DNA from 2 places in the Faecalitalea cylindroides genome. Region 1 is predicted to be linked to the other one. Evidence: a T-box and tRNA genes for the amino acid it is inferred to sense, from the RefSeq annotation. Region 1 holds a T-box; the other holds one or more tRNA genes.

Region 1 (6,958 bases):
GATCCAAATGAAGTAATCTTACAAGATAAAATTCTTGTTGCCGGCCATACGATATCTACTTATTATCATGGAAAGTATGAAATCTTTCATAATAAATCTGATATCATGCAATCCAATTATATTGATATTGATTGTGGCTGTTCCTGCAATAATGAAGATTGTCAGTTTGCTGCATTGAGATTGGATGATATGAAAACATTTTATGTGAAATAAAAAGCTATTGGCATATAACCAATAGCACTTTTTTTATCCTATTTTTTTAGTTCCTCCCATATATGGTTGTAATGCTTCAGGAATCAATACACTTCCATCTTCCTGTAAATTATTTTCTAAGAAAGCAATCAACATTCTTGGTGGAGCAACACATGTATTATTTAGAGTATGTGCAAAGTATTTATTTCCTTTATCATCTTTTACACGAATCTTTAAACGTCTTGCCTGAGCATCTGTCAAATTAGAACAACTTCCTACTTCAAAATATTTTTTCTGACGAGGAGACCAAGCTTCTACATCTACAGATTTACATTTAAGATCTGCCAAATCACCAGAACAACATTCCAATGTACGTACAGGAATATCTAAAGTTCTAAAGAACTCAACTGTATTCATATACAATTTTTTAAACCATTCCATACTTTCTTCTGGTTTACAAACAACGATCATTTCTTGTTTTTCGAACTGGTGAATTCGATAAACACCACGTTCTTCTATACCATGTGCACCTTTTTCTTTTCTGAAACATGGAGAATAAGAAGTATATGTATAAGGAAGATCTTTTTCATCTAAGATCGTATCAATAAATTTACCAATCATAGAATGTTCACTCGTTCCAATCAAGTATAGATCTTCACCTTCAATCTTATACATCATACCTTCCATTTCCGCAAATGACATTACACCATTTACTACAGAACTGCGAATCATGTAAGGTGGAATAACATATGTAAATCCTTTATTGATCATAAAATCTCGTGCATAGCTGATAATAGCTGAATGCAATCTAGCAATATCTCCCATTAAATAATAGAATCCATTTCCAGCTACTTTTCTTGCACTATCTAGATCAATACCGCTTAATCTTTCCATGATTTCTGTATGATATGGAATTTCAAAATCTGGAACAACTGGTTCGCCATATTTTTCCAATTCAACATTTTCAGAATCATCTTTTCCAATAGGAACGCTGTCATCAATGATGTTTGGAATCTGCATCATCTTATTCTTTACAGATTCACGAAGTTTTTCTTCTCTTTCTTCCAAAGCATCCAATTCTTCAGCAATCTCAGAAATTTGAGCTTTGATAGCTTCAGCTTCTTCTTTTTTTCCTTGAGACATCATAATTCCAATTTCTTTTGAAATTTTCTTTCTCTTAGAACGAAGATCATCTGCATGTTGCTGAGCTTGACGAAGTTCTTTATCTTCTTTTAAAACTTCACCAACCAAAGGGATCTTCTCATCCTGAAATTTTTTTCTCATGTTCTCTTTTACAACTTCAGGATTCTCACGCACAAATTTAATGTCTAACATTTCAATCCTCCTAAAATAAAAAAGAGACATTCCACCCAATAAAGGGACGATGTCTCGCGTTGCCACCCTTCTTATCTTAAAAATAAGATCTCTTGACATGATAACGGTATGTACCGGATTTTACTACTAAATTCATAAAATCACTCAAAGGTGCTTTTCAAATTGAATTTCATCGATATTTTCACCAGCCATATCGTCTCTATGAAAAAACTCAATTTTACTTTTCCTTCTCAAAGCTTTTACTATATCTTTATACCATTCTTTTGAACTTTCTGCAAACAAATAGTAAAATATTCTATAGGAATATTCATATGAAAAAAGGAAAACACTATGATTCGAAAAATGAATTCATCTGATTTTGAAAAAGTTTATAAATTGGTATGTGATTTGGAAGAAACATGTTTTGATCTTGATAAGATGAAAATGATCATGAACGAGCTTATTCATTCACATGATATTTTTGTCTTTGAAGACAATGATAATATTATTGGATATCTCGATTTAAAAATTGAATACCAGATGCACCATTGTGATAAAGTGGCAGAAGTTATTGAATTTTGTGTTGATTCAAAACATCGAAGCCAACACATAGGCGCAAAATTATTTGAATACGCAAAGACATATGCCAAAGATAATGGATGTGTTGTATTAGATTTAACAACCAATCAAAAACGTCACCGTGCTCATAAATTTTATGAAAACCATGGTATGGATCAAACTCATTATAAATACACATTAAATTTGATAGATTAAAAAGAAGGCACCTATTCATATGAATAAGTGCCTATATTTTATTTCTCGCTTGTTTCTTCTTCCTCATGATCAACAAGAGTTACCTTGGTAACTTTTGCATCATCTGTCAGATTGATCAATCTTACACCCTGTGTATTTCTTCCGTATATACCTACATTTTGTAAGCTGGTACGGATCATGATACCTGAACTTGATACGATCATAACATCTTCATCCCCGTTAACAGCTTTTACGCTGACTAGTTTTCCGGTCTTTTCTGTAATATTGATCGTACGAACACCTTTCTTACCGCGAGAAGTCAATCGATAATCTTCTAAATAGCTTCGTTTACCATATCCATTTTCACTAATAGATAGAATTGTCTTTCCCTCATTCGATAAAGCTACACCTACAACTTCACTTCCATCACAGTTGAATCCTGTTACACCGGCAGCGCTTCTTCCCATGACACGAATTTGATCTTCATTGAATCGTACAGCCTTTCCGTTAGATCCGGCAATGATAATTTCATCATTTCCTGTCGTTAACTTCACAAATGCCAATTCATCATCTTCTTTTAAACTGATTGCAATCTTACCATTACGATTAATGTTCTCAAATTCACTAACAGAAGTACGTTTTACAATACCATTTTTAGTAACAAATAGTAAGTTCTTAAATTCGATATCATTAAACTTATAATCTTTTGGTACAGGTTGTAAAGTTTTGATTTGTTCACCTTTTTCCAATGTTAATAAGTTTACGATAGGAATTCCTTTTGAAGTACGGGAAGCATTTGGTACATTGAAACCTCTCATTCGATAAACACGACCTGTATTTGTGAATAACAAAAGATAATCATGTGTAGACATAGAGATCATTGTATCAATACTATCTTCTTCATTTAGCGTTAAAGACTTGATACCTCGTCCACCACGATTTTGAGCTTTATATGTATCAACACTCTGGCGTTTGATATAACCAGATTCAGTCAACATAATGATCACATCTTCTACTGGAATCAAATCTTCATCTTCCATATCAAAGCTTGCATCACTAATTTCGGTTCTTCGATCATCACCATATTTTTTATTGATTTCAGTTAGATCATCACGAATGATCTTTAATACTCGATCATGATTAGCGAGAATATCTTCTAAATCAGCAATTGTCTTCAACAATTCCGCATATTCGCTTTCAATCTTATCTCGTTCTAATCCGGATAATCTTCTTAACTGCATCGCAAGAATTGCCTTTGCCTGGATTTGTGTTAATCCAAAAGCATCACATAGTTCTTGAACAAGCCCTGCCTCATCTTTTTTAGAAGAACGAATTAAATGAATAACTTCATCAATGTGATCCATTGCGATCTTTAATCCTTCTAAGATATGAGCTCTATCTTTTGCCTTTTTCAAATCAAATTGTGTTTTTCTTACGACAACATCCACTTGATGATCTATATAATCTAAAATAATGTTCTTTAATGGAAGCTGTCGAGGGCGCCCGTTTTCCAAGGCAAGCATATTAATACCAAAAGATGTCTGCAAAGGTGTCAATCTAAATAATTGATTTAAAATGACTTCTTCCTGTACATCTTTTTTAAGCTCCATGACAATTCGAATACCTTCACGGTTACTTTCATCATTTAAATACGTAACACCTTGAATGGCTTTGTCACGAATCAATGATGCCATCTTTTGAATTAAAGTTGCTTTATTGACCTGATATGGAATTTCGTAGAAAATAACACGTTTCTTACCATTTTCCATTTCTTCCACGCGGTATTTAGAACGAATAATAATAGAACCACGTCCTGTTTCATAAGCTTGGCGAATACCTTTTCTGCCTAAGATGATTCCACCAGTAGGAAAATCAGGTCCTTTAATAATTTCCATTAACTCAGGAACAGTAATATTTTCATCGTCCATCACCGCAAAGATTGCATTGATCGTTTCCGTTAAATTATGTGGTGGAATATTAGTTGCCATACCTACCGCAATTCCCACAGATCCATTGATCAATAAATTTGGAATACGGCTGGGAAGAACGGTTGGTTCTGTTTCTTCGCCGTCATAATTTGGTTCAAAGTTAACTGTTTCTTTTTGAATATCTCTCATCATCTCCATAGAGATCTTAGACATACGAGCTTCGGTATATCGCATGGCAGCTGCACCATCTCCGTCCATGGAACCAAAGTTTCCATGACCATCAACTAATGGATAACGATATGAGAAATCCTGTGCCATTCGAACCATTGCATCATATACTGCAGTATCTCCATGAGGGTGATATTTACCAATTACTTCACCGACGATACGTGCACTTTTTTTATGTGCGACACTGGAAGTAATATTCAATTGATTCATCGCATGAAGAATTCGTCTATGAACGGGTTTCATTCCATCTCGTACATCCGGTAAAGCTCGTTGTACGATTACAGACATTGAATAATCAAGAAATGCTTCCTGCATCTCTTTGGATATTTCAACATCTTCTATCTGGTCATATTTTTTATTTTCTTCCATTTCATGACCTCCTATTAATAGTCAAGTTTTGCGTAAGTTGCATTTTTAGTAATGAATTCGCGACGAGGTTCTACATCTTCTCCCATCAACATGTTGAATACATTATCTGCTTCCATCGCATCATCTATCGTAACTCTTTTTAATACACGGTTTTTTGGATCCATCGTAGTTTCCCATAACTGTTCTGCATCCATTTCTCCAAGACCTTTATAACGCTGAATCTTATAACCATCTTTAAATTCTTCTCTTAATGCCGGCATTTCTTCTTCTTTATACGCATACGCTATCTTCTTACCTTTTTGGATCTTATATAAAGGTGGCTGTGCGATATATACATATCCATTTTCAATAACTGGTTTCATAAAACGATATAAGAATGTCAACATCAAAGTACAGATATGACTACCATCTACATCGGCATCGGTCATGATTACGATCTTATGATAACGTAATTTATCTAAATCTACTTCATCTTGTATACCACACCCAAAGGCTGTGATCATGCTGCGAATCTCTGCATTTTCAAAAATACGATGCGTTCTAGCTTTTTCAACATTCAATATTTTTCCTCGCAAAGGTAAGATAGCCTGTGTTTTGGCATCACGTCCTTGTTTTGCACTACCTCCGGCAGAATCACCCTCGACAATATAAATTTCGCATTCGCTGGCATCTTTACTGGAACAATCTGTTAGTTTTCCTGGCAAAGAACTGATTCCATCTAAAGCTGACTTTCTGCGTGTTAATTCACGTGCTTTTTTAGCTGCAATCCTTGCCTTGGATGCAACAATTGCCTTATCTACAATGGCCTTGGCATCGTTTGGATTTTCCAAAAAGAAACGTGCAATCTGATCACCGGCAATATTGGATACAATTTTTCTTACTTCAGAGTTACCAAGTTTTGTCTTAGTTTGTCCTTCATATTGAGGATCTGGATGCTTAATGGAGATAATTGCAACAAGTCCTTCTTTTACATCATCTTGTGACAATGTTTCCTCTTTTTTGATCAAGTTATTATTCTTTGCGTAATTATTGATGACACGTGTCAACGCCATTCTAAATCCATCTTCATGAAAACCACCTTCATGAGTATGAATATTATTACAGAAAGAATAAATCTGTGACTGATATCCATCGTTATACTGCAAAGCAACTTCAGCTAGTATTCCATCCTGCAATCCTTCAACATAAATAACCTTATCTGATAAAACAGAACGAGATTTATTTAAATATCGTACATACTCCATGATTCCACCTGCATAGTGATAATCCACATGAACAGGTTCTTCTTCTCTTTCATCAGTTAATGTAAGTCGAATATTTTTATTTAAGAAAGCCAACTGACGCAATCTTGAATTCAATGTTTCAAAATCATAAACGGTCGTTTCTTTAAATATTTCAGGATCTGCCTTAAAACGAACTAAAGTTCCCGTTTCTTTTGTTTGACCAATGATTTTTAAAGGAGCTACTGTATTTCCACCATTTTCGAATCGTATAAAGTAAATTTTTCCATCCTGGTATACAGTAACTTCAAGCCATTCACTAAGAGCATTTACAACACTGGCACCAACACCATGTAAACCACCAGATACCTTATAAGCTCCACCGCCAAACTTTCCTCCGGCGTGCAAAACGGTCATGATCGTTTCAACAGCACTGATTCCTGTTTTTTCATGAATTCCAACAGGCATACCACGTCCATTATCACGAACAGCTATGATATCGTCTTTTTCTATAGTCACATCAATTTGTGAAGCAAAACCTGCCAATGCTTCGTCGATTCCATTATCTACAATTTCCCATACAAGATGATGAAGTCCTCGTGAACTGGTAGAACCAATGTACATACCAGGTCTCATACGAACAGCTTCCAATCCTTCTAATACTTGGATATCATCAGCAGTATAAGAGTGATCTACTAAAGTAGCTTCATTCTCTAATTTTTCAAATTCCAGTATCTCCTGTTTTAAACTATCTTCCATGGTCTACCTCCTTTATGGAACCTTTTTCTATTTTATAAAATTTAACCGGTCTAGATCCAAAACTCGATGGATCCATCCATTCTGTTGTTGTAATAAATATCTGCATATTTAAAGGTAATTTCTGTATCAACTGTTTCTTTCGAATATCATCCAATTCACTAAATACATCATCCAATAACAAAATCGGATATTGAT
Region 2 (6,958 bases), on a different contig from region 1:
GGCCAAAAACCATTATGATATTGTGATCAATTATTTGACTTCTCATGAAGCGGCCGCAAAACTAAAAGAAGAAATCATAAATACATATTCGGTTCGATGTTTAACAATTTGTGCGGATGTATCGGATGTAAATCAAGTGGATCAGATGGTCAGAAAAATTGAAGAAAAATTAGGCGGTGTTGATATTCTGGTCAACAATGCCGCAATTGATCTTTCCAATTTATTCCATTTAAAAACATCCGAAGAATTTAAAAGGACCTTGGATGTAAATGTAGTAGGAGCCTTTAACTGTGCTAAAAGAGTTTATAGACATATGTTAGAGAAAGAATACGGAAGAATTATCAATATCTCTTCTACCAATGGAATCAATACGTATTATCCAATGTGCATTGATTATGATGCATCTAAAGCTGCCTTGATATCACTAACACATAATCTGGCTTTTGAGTTTGCACCGTATGTAAATGTAAACTGCATCGCTCCTGGATTTATTGGAACCGAAAATGAATTAGATGGCTATGATGAAGAATTTTTAAAAGAAGAAGTAGAAAAAATCATGGTCAGTCGCTATGGTGATCCTAAAGAAGTTGCGTATCTGGTTAAATTTTTAATTAGTGACGAAGCTGATTTTATTAATAATACCGTTATACGAATTGATGGAGGACAAAAAGGAAGCTGTTAGAAATTTTCTAACAGCTTTTCTCTATTTATTCATATTTGTTAGTGCTAGTAGGATAGATAGCTTTCCATATTCTAAGCTTAGTCCACCCTGCATATATAATGTATAAGGTTCAACCACTGGAGCATCGGCACTTAATTCGATCGTACTTCCCTGTGTAAAACTTCCTGCTGCCATAACTTCATCAAATGGATAACCAGGCATTGGAGCTGGTAAGACACGAACAAAGGAATCAATTGGACTTGTTGCCTGAATGCCTTGTGTGAAATTTACAAGGTTTTCTTTTGTGCCAAGTTCTAAAGTTTGAATGATATCGGTTCTTTCTTCGTTATAGGCAGGAGATACATTTTTATATCCCAGCTTCTCTAACATGTATGCCGTAAAAACAGCCGTTTTTAAAGCACTTTTTACAGCGCTTGGTGCCATGAAGATTCCCTTAAAGAATGAGTTGTTTAAATTAAAGTTTGCCCCTAGATCTTTTCCAATACCAGGTGCGGTCAATCTTTCGGCAACCATATGGATCAAGTCGGCATTTCCTGCAACATATCCACCTGTTGAGGCAATTCCTCCACCTAAGTTTTTCATCAAAGATCCAACGACAACATCTGCACCAATGTGGCCAGGTTCTAGTTTTTCAACTAGCTCACCATAACAGTTATCAACCATAATGATGACTTCTGGAGCTACTTCTTTAATTTTTTTGATGATTCTTTCAAGCTTTGCGATAGTTAAAGATAAACGATGAGAGTAACCTCTAGAACGCTGTATTTCGATCAATTTTACATTTCCTTGTTTCAAACGTTCAATGATCTTGTCATCATCAAAATCATCATTTACTAAATCAATTTGTTCATACTTAACTCCATAAGCTTTTAAAGATTGTGTAGATTCACCAATGATGCCAATCATTTCCTGTAATGAGTCATAAGGTGCTCCAGAAATTGAAATCATAGTATCTCCATGTTTTAAAAGAGCTGAGAGTGTTAAATAGATTGCGTTTGTTCCACTCATGATCTGAGGGCGAACCAATGCATCTTCACACCCTAATACACTTGCGAAGATCTTTTCAATCTTGTCGCGTCCTTCATCATAGTTTCCATAACCGTTAATATCCGCAAAATCAGAGTATGATACTTGATTTTCAATAAATGCGGATAAGACTCGATTTGAATTATGTAAACATATATCATCAATATTTTGGTAAATATCTTTTAATACAGAATCAGATTCTTCTGCCATAGCTAATAGTTCTTTATCAATTTGTTCTAAGATCATAATTGCCTCCTAAAAAATTACGCCTCAATTATTATACATGATTTAAATATAATAGAAAGAAAACATCAAGAATTACAAAAGAACTCTTGATTTTTTTATTGATCTGGCGTAATTTCAAAGAGGACAAAAAATGAAGATGTACTCAAGAGGTCCAAGAGGTCGCACTCGAAATGCGATAGGTCTGCAAGGGCGCGTGGGTTCGAATCCCACCATCTTCGCCATAAGTTAGTTTCTCCTTTATATAAAGGAGTTTTTTATTTTGTGAGAAGATTTTGAGAAAGATTACTAATTAAGATAATTGTCATAACTTTTTCGAGGGCTTTTCTTGACTTATTGTAGAAAACAATGTATTTTGTAAACAATGACACAGGGTGAAATAAGTAATAAAAACGAAAAAAAACAGAAGACTCGACATACGTTAAATGAACTCTTGGTTTACCTCTTTAACTATATTTTATATATTGAGGCAAACAACTTGAAACAAAAAGGAGTAGAGCTATCGATCAATGAGGTTCATATTCTTGAACGTATTGAAAAGGCCAGCTCCAATACGATGAGTCATTTAGCTAGAACACTGATGGTCACATCAGGAACTCTAACGACCAATATATCTCGTTTAGAAAAGAAAGGATATGTTGAACGATATCGAGATGAAAATGATCGTCGCATTGTTCGCTTAAGAAATACGCCTAAAGCGCTTGAGGTATTAAAGATTCATGATGAATTTCATGAAAATATGATCAATAAGGCAATTGGAGATCTTGGTTTAGAAGAAAATGAAGTCTTGAATGCCACACTTGAAAATATATTAGAATACTTTAGTGATATGTATTCAGATCAGAAAAAAGGTGCATAAATCTGTCCGTTTGGGCAGATTTTTTTAATTTCTTGTAAAAAAATATAAATTTTGACTATCAAACTATTTACTTTGAGTGTCAAAGTAATTATAATACACTCGTTAAATGTTTTGAATGTCAAAGTAAATAGGAGGAAAAATTATGTTTGAAGATATCAAAAAAGTATTGATCGATGCGATCAATGTAGATGAAGAAGAAATTAAACCAGAAGCTAAATTGAATGATGATCTAGGAATCGATTCTTTGGCAGCTGTTGAGTTGGCATTGGAATTAGAAAACGAATTTGATATTCGTATCGAAGATGAAGAGCTTGCGAAACTGGAAACAGTTCAAGACGTAATCGATATCATCGAAGCAAAAAAGAAGTAAATCGTCGAACACAGTGAGCTAAGAGATCTTGGCTCATTTTCAATAAGAGGAGTGATGGGTATGGAAACTAAGCAAGTCAAAGAAATTATCGAAATCTTTGAAGCAAGTAATCTTTCACATATGGAACTTGAAGAAGGCAATCTAAAGATTCGTTTGGAAAAACCAACAGGTCCAGCACAAAGTATTCCTGTTTCACAGATCGTGCATACACAAGTAGAACCAAAACCAATAGAGGATGAAAACAAGATTGAAATTACTTCTCCTTTGGTAGGAACATTTTATCGTGCTAAATCACCTAAAGATAAACCATATGTCAGTGTAGGAGACATTGTGCATAAGGGAGATGTCGTATGTATGGTAGAAGCAATGAAAACAATGAATGAAATTCAGTCAGATCAAGAAGGTATCGTAAAAGAAATCTGTGTGGAAGATAGTTCTATGGTGGAATACGGACAAGTACTTGTCGTATTAGGAGAACTTGAATGATTCGCCGTTTATTGATTGCCAATCGTGGAGAGATAGCTGTTCGAATCATTCGTGCCTGTAAAGAGTTGGGAATTGAAACAGTTGTTGTATATTCTACGGCAGATAAAGAATCACTTGCGGTCCAGCTGGCCGATCAGGCAGTCTGCATTGGTCCAGCACCTGCCAAAGACAGTTATTTAAACATGGGTTTGATCGTACAAACGGCATGCTCAACAGGTTGCGATGCGGTGCATCCAGGATATGGATTTCTAAGTGAAAATGCTAAATTTGCCCGCCTGGTGCAGGAATGCGATATGACTTTTGTAGGCCCAAATCCTAAATTGATACAAATGATGGGTGATAAGACACAAGCTCGAAAACTGATGAAAGAAGCTGGAGTTCCTGTTGTTGAAGGATGCGAGGATGCCTTAAACAGTGTTGAAGATGCTAAAAACATGGCGGAGTCAATTGGCTATCCTGTTATTATCAAAGCACGTCTAGGCGGTGGTGGTCGAGGTATGCGAATCGTTTATAAGGCCGAAGATCTTGAAAATGCCTATACCGAAGCCAGACAGGAAGCCAAAGTATGTTTTGAAAATGATGAAGTGTATATGGAACGGTATGTTGAAAATCCAAAACATATCGAAGTGCAGATCTTAGGGGATCATTATGGACACGTGGTTCATTTGTTTGAAAGAGATTGTTCATTCCAAAGAAAAAACCAAAAGATCATTGAAGAAGCACCATGTACAGCTTTGACTCGTGATAATCGAGAAAAACTGTTATCACAGGCTGTCAATGCTGCAAGATTGATTGGATATGATTCAGCCGGAACGATGGAATTCTTGATGGATAAACAAGGAAATTTCTACTTTATGGAAATGAATACAAGAATTCAGGTGGAACATCCTGTTACTGAAGCTATAACGGGTGTCGATTTGATCAAATGGCAAATCAAAATAGCATCTGGCCAGCATCTTACATTAAAGCAGGAAGATATTCAGTGTCATGGACATGCGATGGAATGTCGCATCAATGCCGAAGATGTTGCACATGATTTTGCGCCAAGTCCAGGGCCAGTTACATTTATGCATGTGCCAGGAGGACATGGAGTTCGTGTGGATACAGCTGTATATAATGGTTCTATTATTTCCCCATACTATGATTCGATGATCATGAAATTGATCGTTTCAGCTGGAAATCGTTTGGAATGCATTAAAAAAATGCGTGCCAGTTTGGAAGAAACAATTGTTTCCGGGGTAAAGACCAATATTGAATTTAACTATTTAACGCTGTATCAAAAAGAGTTTATAGAAGGAAGTCATGATATTGGCTATGCTCCAATATTGTTGAAGAGGTTAAAAGAAAATGGACAATTTATTTAAAGAGAGAAAGAATCGCCTGGATGTTTTTCGTAAATGGCGTAAAAAACCTATCCCTAAGGCTAAAGAGATTCCAGATCATGTATTCATGAGTTGTTCACATTGTCATACCTCAGTGGCCATGATGGATCTAGTATCCAATCATTATGTGTGTCCTAAATGTCATCATCCATTTAAAATTTCTGCCAGAGAAAGAATTCGTCAATTGATCGATGAAGGAACATTTAAAGAAACAGATGCCAAGATGATCAGTGTTGATCCAGATGATTTTCCTGGATATAAAGATAAATTGGAAAGACTTCAAAAACAAACGGGCATGAAAGAAGCCGTGATTACAGGAGCGGGAAAGATCAAAGGCCTTCCATGCGTGATTGGTGTAATGGATTCTAATTTTTTCATGGGAAGCATGTCAGCGGCTGTAGGAGAAAAGATTACTAGAGCTATAGAGCTGGCCACGAAGAAAAAACAACCTTTGATTTTATGTTGTACAAGTGGAGGTGCCAGAATGCAGGAAGGTATCTTATCTTTGGTGCAAATGGCAAAAACTTCAGCCGCAATGAAAAAGCATAGTGATGCAGGATTGTTATCGATCATTGTTTTGACACATCCAACAACGGGAGGTGTCAGCGCCAGTTTTGCGATGTTAGGAGATATCATTTTGAGTGAACCTTATGCTTTGGTTGGTTTTGCGGGTAAAAGAGTGATTGAAGATACGATTCATGAAAAATTGCCAGACAATTTCCAGACCGCTGAATTTGTTTTAGAGAAAGGTTTTATCGATCGAATCGTACCTCGTGAAAAGATGAAAGAAGAGCTTGGAAGACTCTTGTCATTCCATTGTAAAAGGAGCATATCATGAATCTTAAAGAAGCACAGCAGAAAATAAATGAAATAAAGATTCAACAGATGCAGATCGATGAAAAAGATCTGGATATGTGGAATGACTATCAAAGACAAATTGAAACAATTCAAAAAGAAACCGTTCTGACACCTTGGGATCATGTTGAACTTGCCAGAAGACCTGATCGACCTAAAGCCCAGGATTATATCGATTTATTGTTTGATGAATTTATTGAATTACATGGAGATCGTAAAAGCTTGGATGATCCAGCCATGTTATGCGGCTTAGGATCATTTCATGGAATGCCGGTAACGATTCTTGCACAATCCAAAGGAAAAACAGTTGAAGAAAATTTAAAGCAGCACTTTGGAATGCCTCAGCCAGAAGGATATCGTAAAGCGCTTCGTCTAGCCAAGCAGGCAGAAAAGTTTAATAGACCGATCATTACTTTTGTCGATACACCGGGGGCTTATCCGGGTAAAGAAGCCGAAGAAAAAGGGCAGGCCCAGGCAATCGCCGATTGTCTATATACGTTTTCATCATTAAAGACACCTGTTATATGCTTTGTTCTTTCTGAAGGAGGAAGTGGTGGAGCTCTTGCGCTAAGTGTGGCCGATAAGATCTTCATGTTAGAATATGCAGTTTACTCTATTCTATCTCCTGAAGGATTTGCCTCTATATTGTGGAAAGATGGCTCACGTGCTAAAGAAGCCTGTGATGTGATGAAGCTTACCAGCAAAGACCTTTTGGAGAAAAAAGTAATTGATGAAATCGTACCAGAACCATTTGGTGGAGCCGCTTCAAATCTGCAGAGTGTTGTTGATAAGATGGATCTAATGTTGAAAGAAACATTGAATGAACTGACTAAGATGAAAACGACTACGCTGGTAGAAAAACGTTATGAAAAATTTCGTCATTTAGGAGAAGGATCATGGAAAATGTCAAGATAATTGGCTGTGGCTATGCTTATGGCTCAAATTGTGTAACCAATGACATGTTAAAGAATGTTGTAGATACAAGTGATGAGTGGATCCAGTCAAGAACCGGCATCAAGCAGCGAACAGTATCAGAAAATGAAAATACCAGTGAT

The links. A T-box is a leader RNA that pairs with one kind of tRNA and senses whether it is charged. The one in region 1 lies ahead of serS (serine--tRNA ligase), so its partner is inferred to be a tRNA-Ser.
Region 2: it encodes a tRNA-Ser, which carries the amino acid that the T-box ahead of serS (serine--tRNA ligase) is inferred to sense. The anticodon was not compared.

Annotation. Positions count from the first base shown of each region.
Region 1 is NZ_JAQLXG010000002.1:29,822-36,779, reverse strand. It holds gene PND65_RS01505 (metallophosphoesterase) at 1-213, shown strand, start outside; gene serS (serine--tRNA ligase) at 247-1,527, opposite strand; T-box leader at 1,567-1,770, opposite strand; gene PND65_RS01495 (GNAT family N-acetyltransferase) at 1,858-2,280, shown strand; gene gyrA (DNA gyrase subunit A) at 2,319-4,784, opposite strand; gene gyrB (DNA topoisomerase (ATP-hydrolyzing) subunit B) at 4,799-6,763, opposite strand; gene recF (DNA replication/repair protein RecF) at 6,753-6,958, opposite strand, start outside.
Region 2 is NZ_JAQLXG010000011.1:31,357-38,314, forward strand. It holds gene PND65_RS06865 (SDR family NAD(P)-dependent oxidoreductase) at 1-682, shown strand, start outside; gene PND65_RS06870 (methionine gamma-lyase family protein) at 704-1,954, opposite strand; tRNA gene PND65_RS06875 (tRNA-Ser) at 2,087-2,175, shown strand; gene PND65_RS06880 (MarR family winged helix-turn-helix transcriptional regulator) at 2,430-2,810, shown strand; gene PND65_RS06885 (acyl carrier protein) at 2,953-3,180, shown strand; gene PND65_RS06890 (acetyl-CoA carboxylase biotin carboxyl carrier protein) at 3,241-3,666, shown strand; gene accC (acetyl-CoA carboxylase biotin carboxylase subunit) at 3,663-5,030, shown strand; gene accD (acetyl-CoA carboxylase, carboxyltransferase subunit beta) at 5,014-5,886, shown strand; gene PND65_RS06905 (acetyl-CoA carboxylase carboxyltransferase subunit alpha) at 5,883-6,818, shown strand; gene PND65_RS06910 (beta-ketoacyl-ACP synthase III) at 6,800-6,958, shown strand, end outside.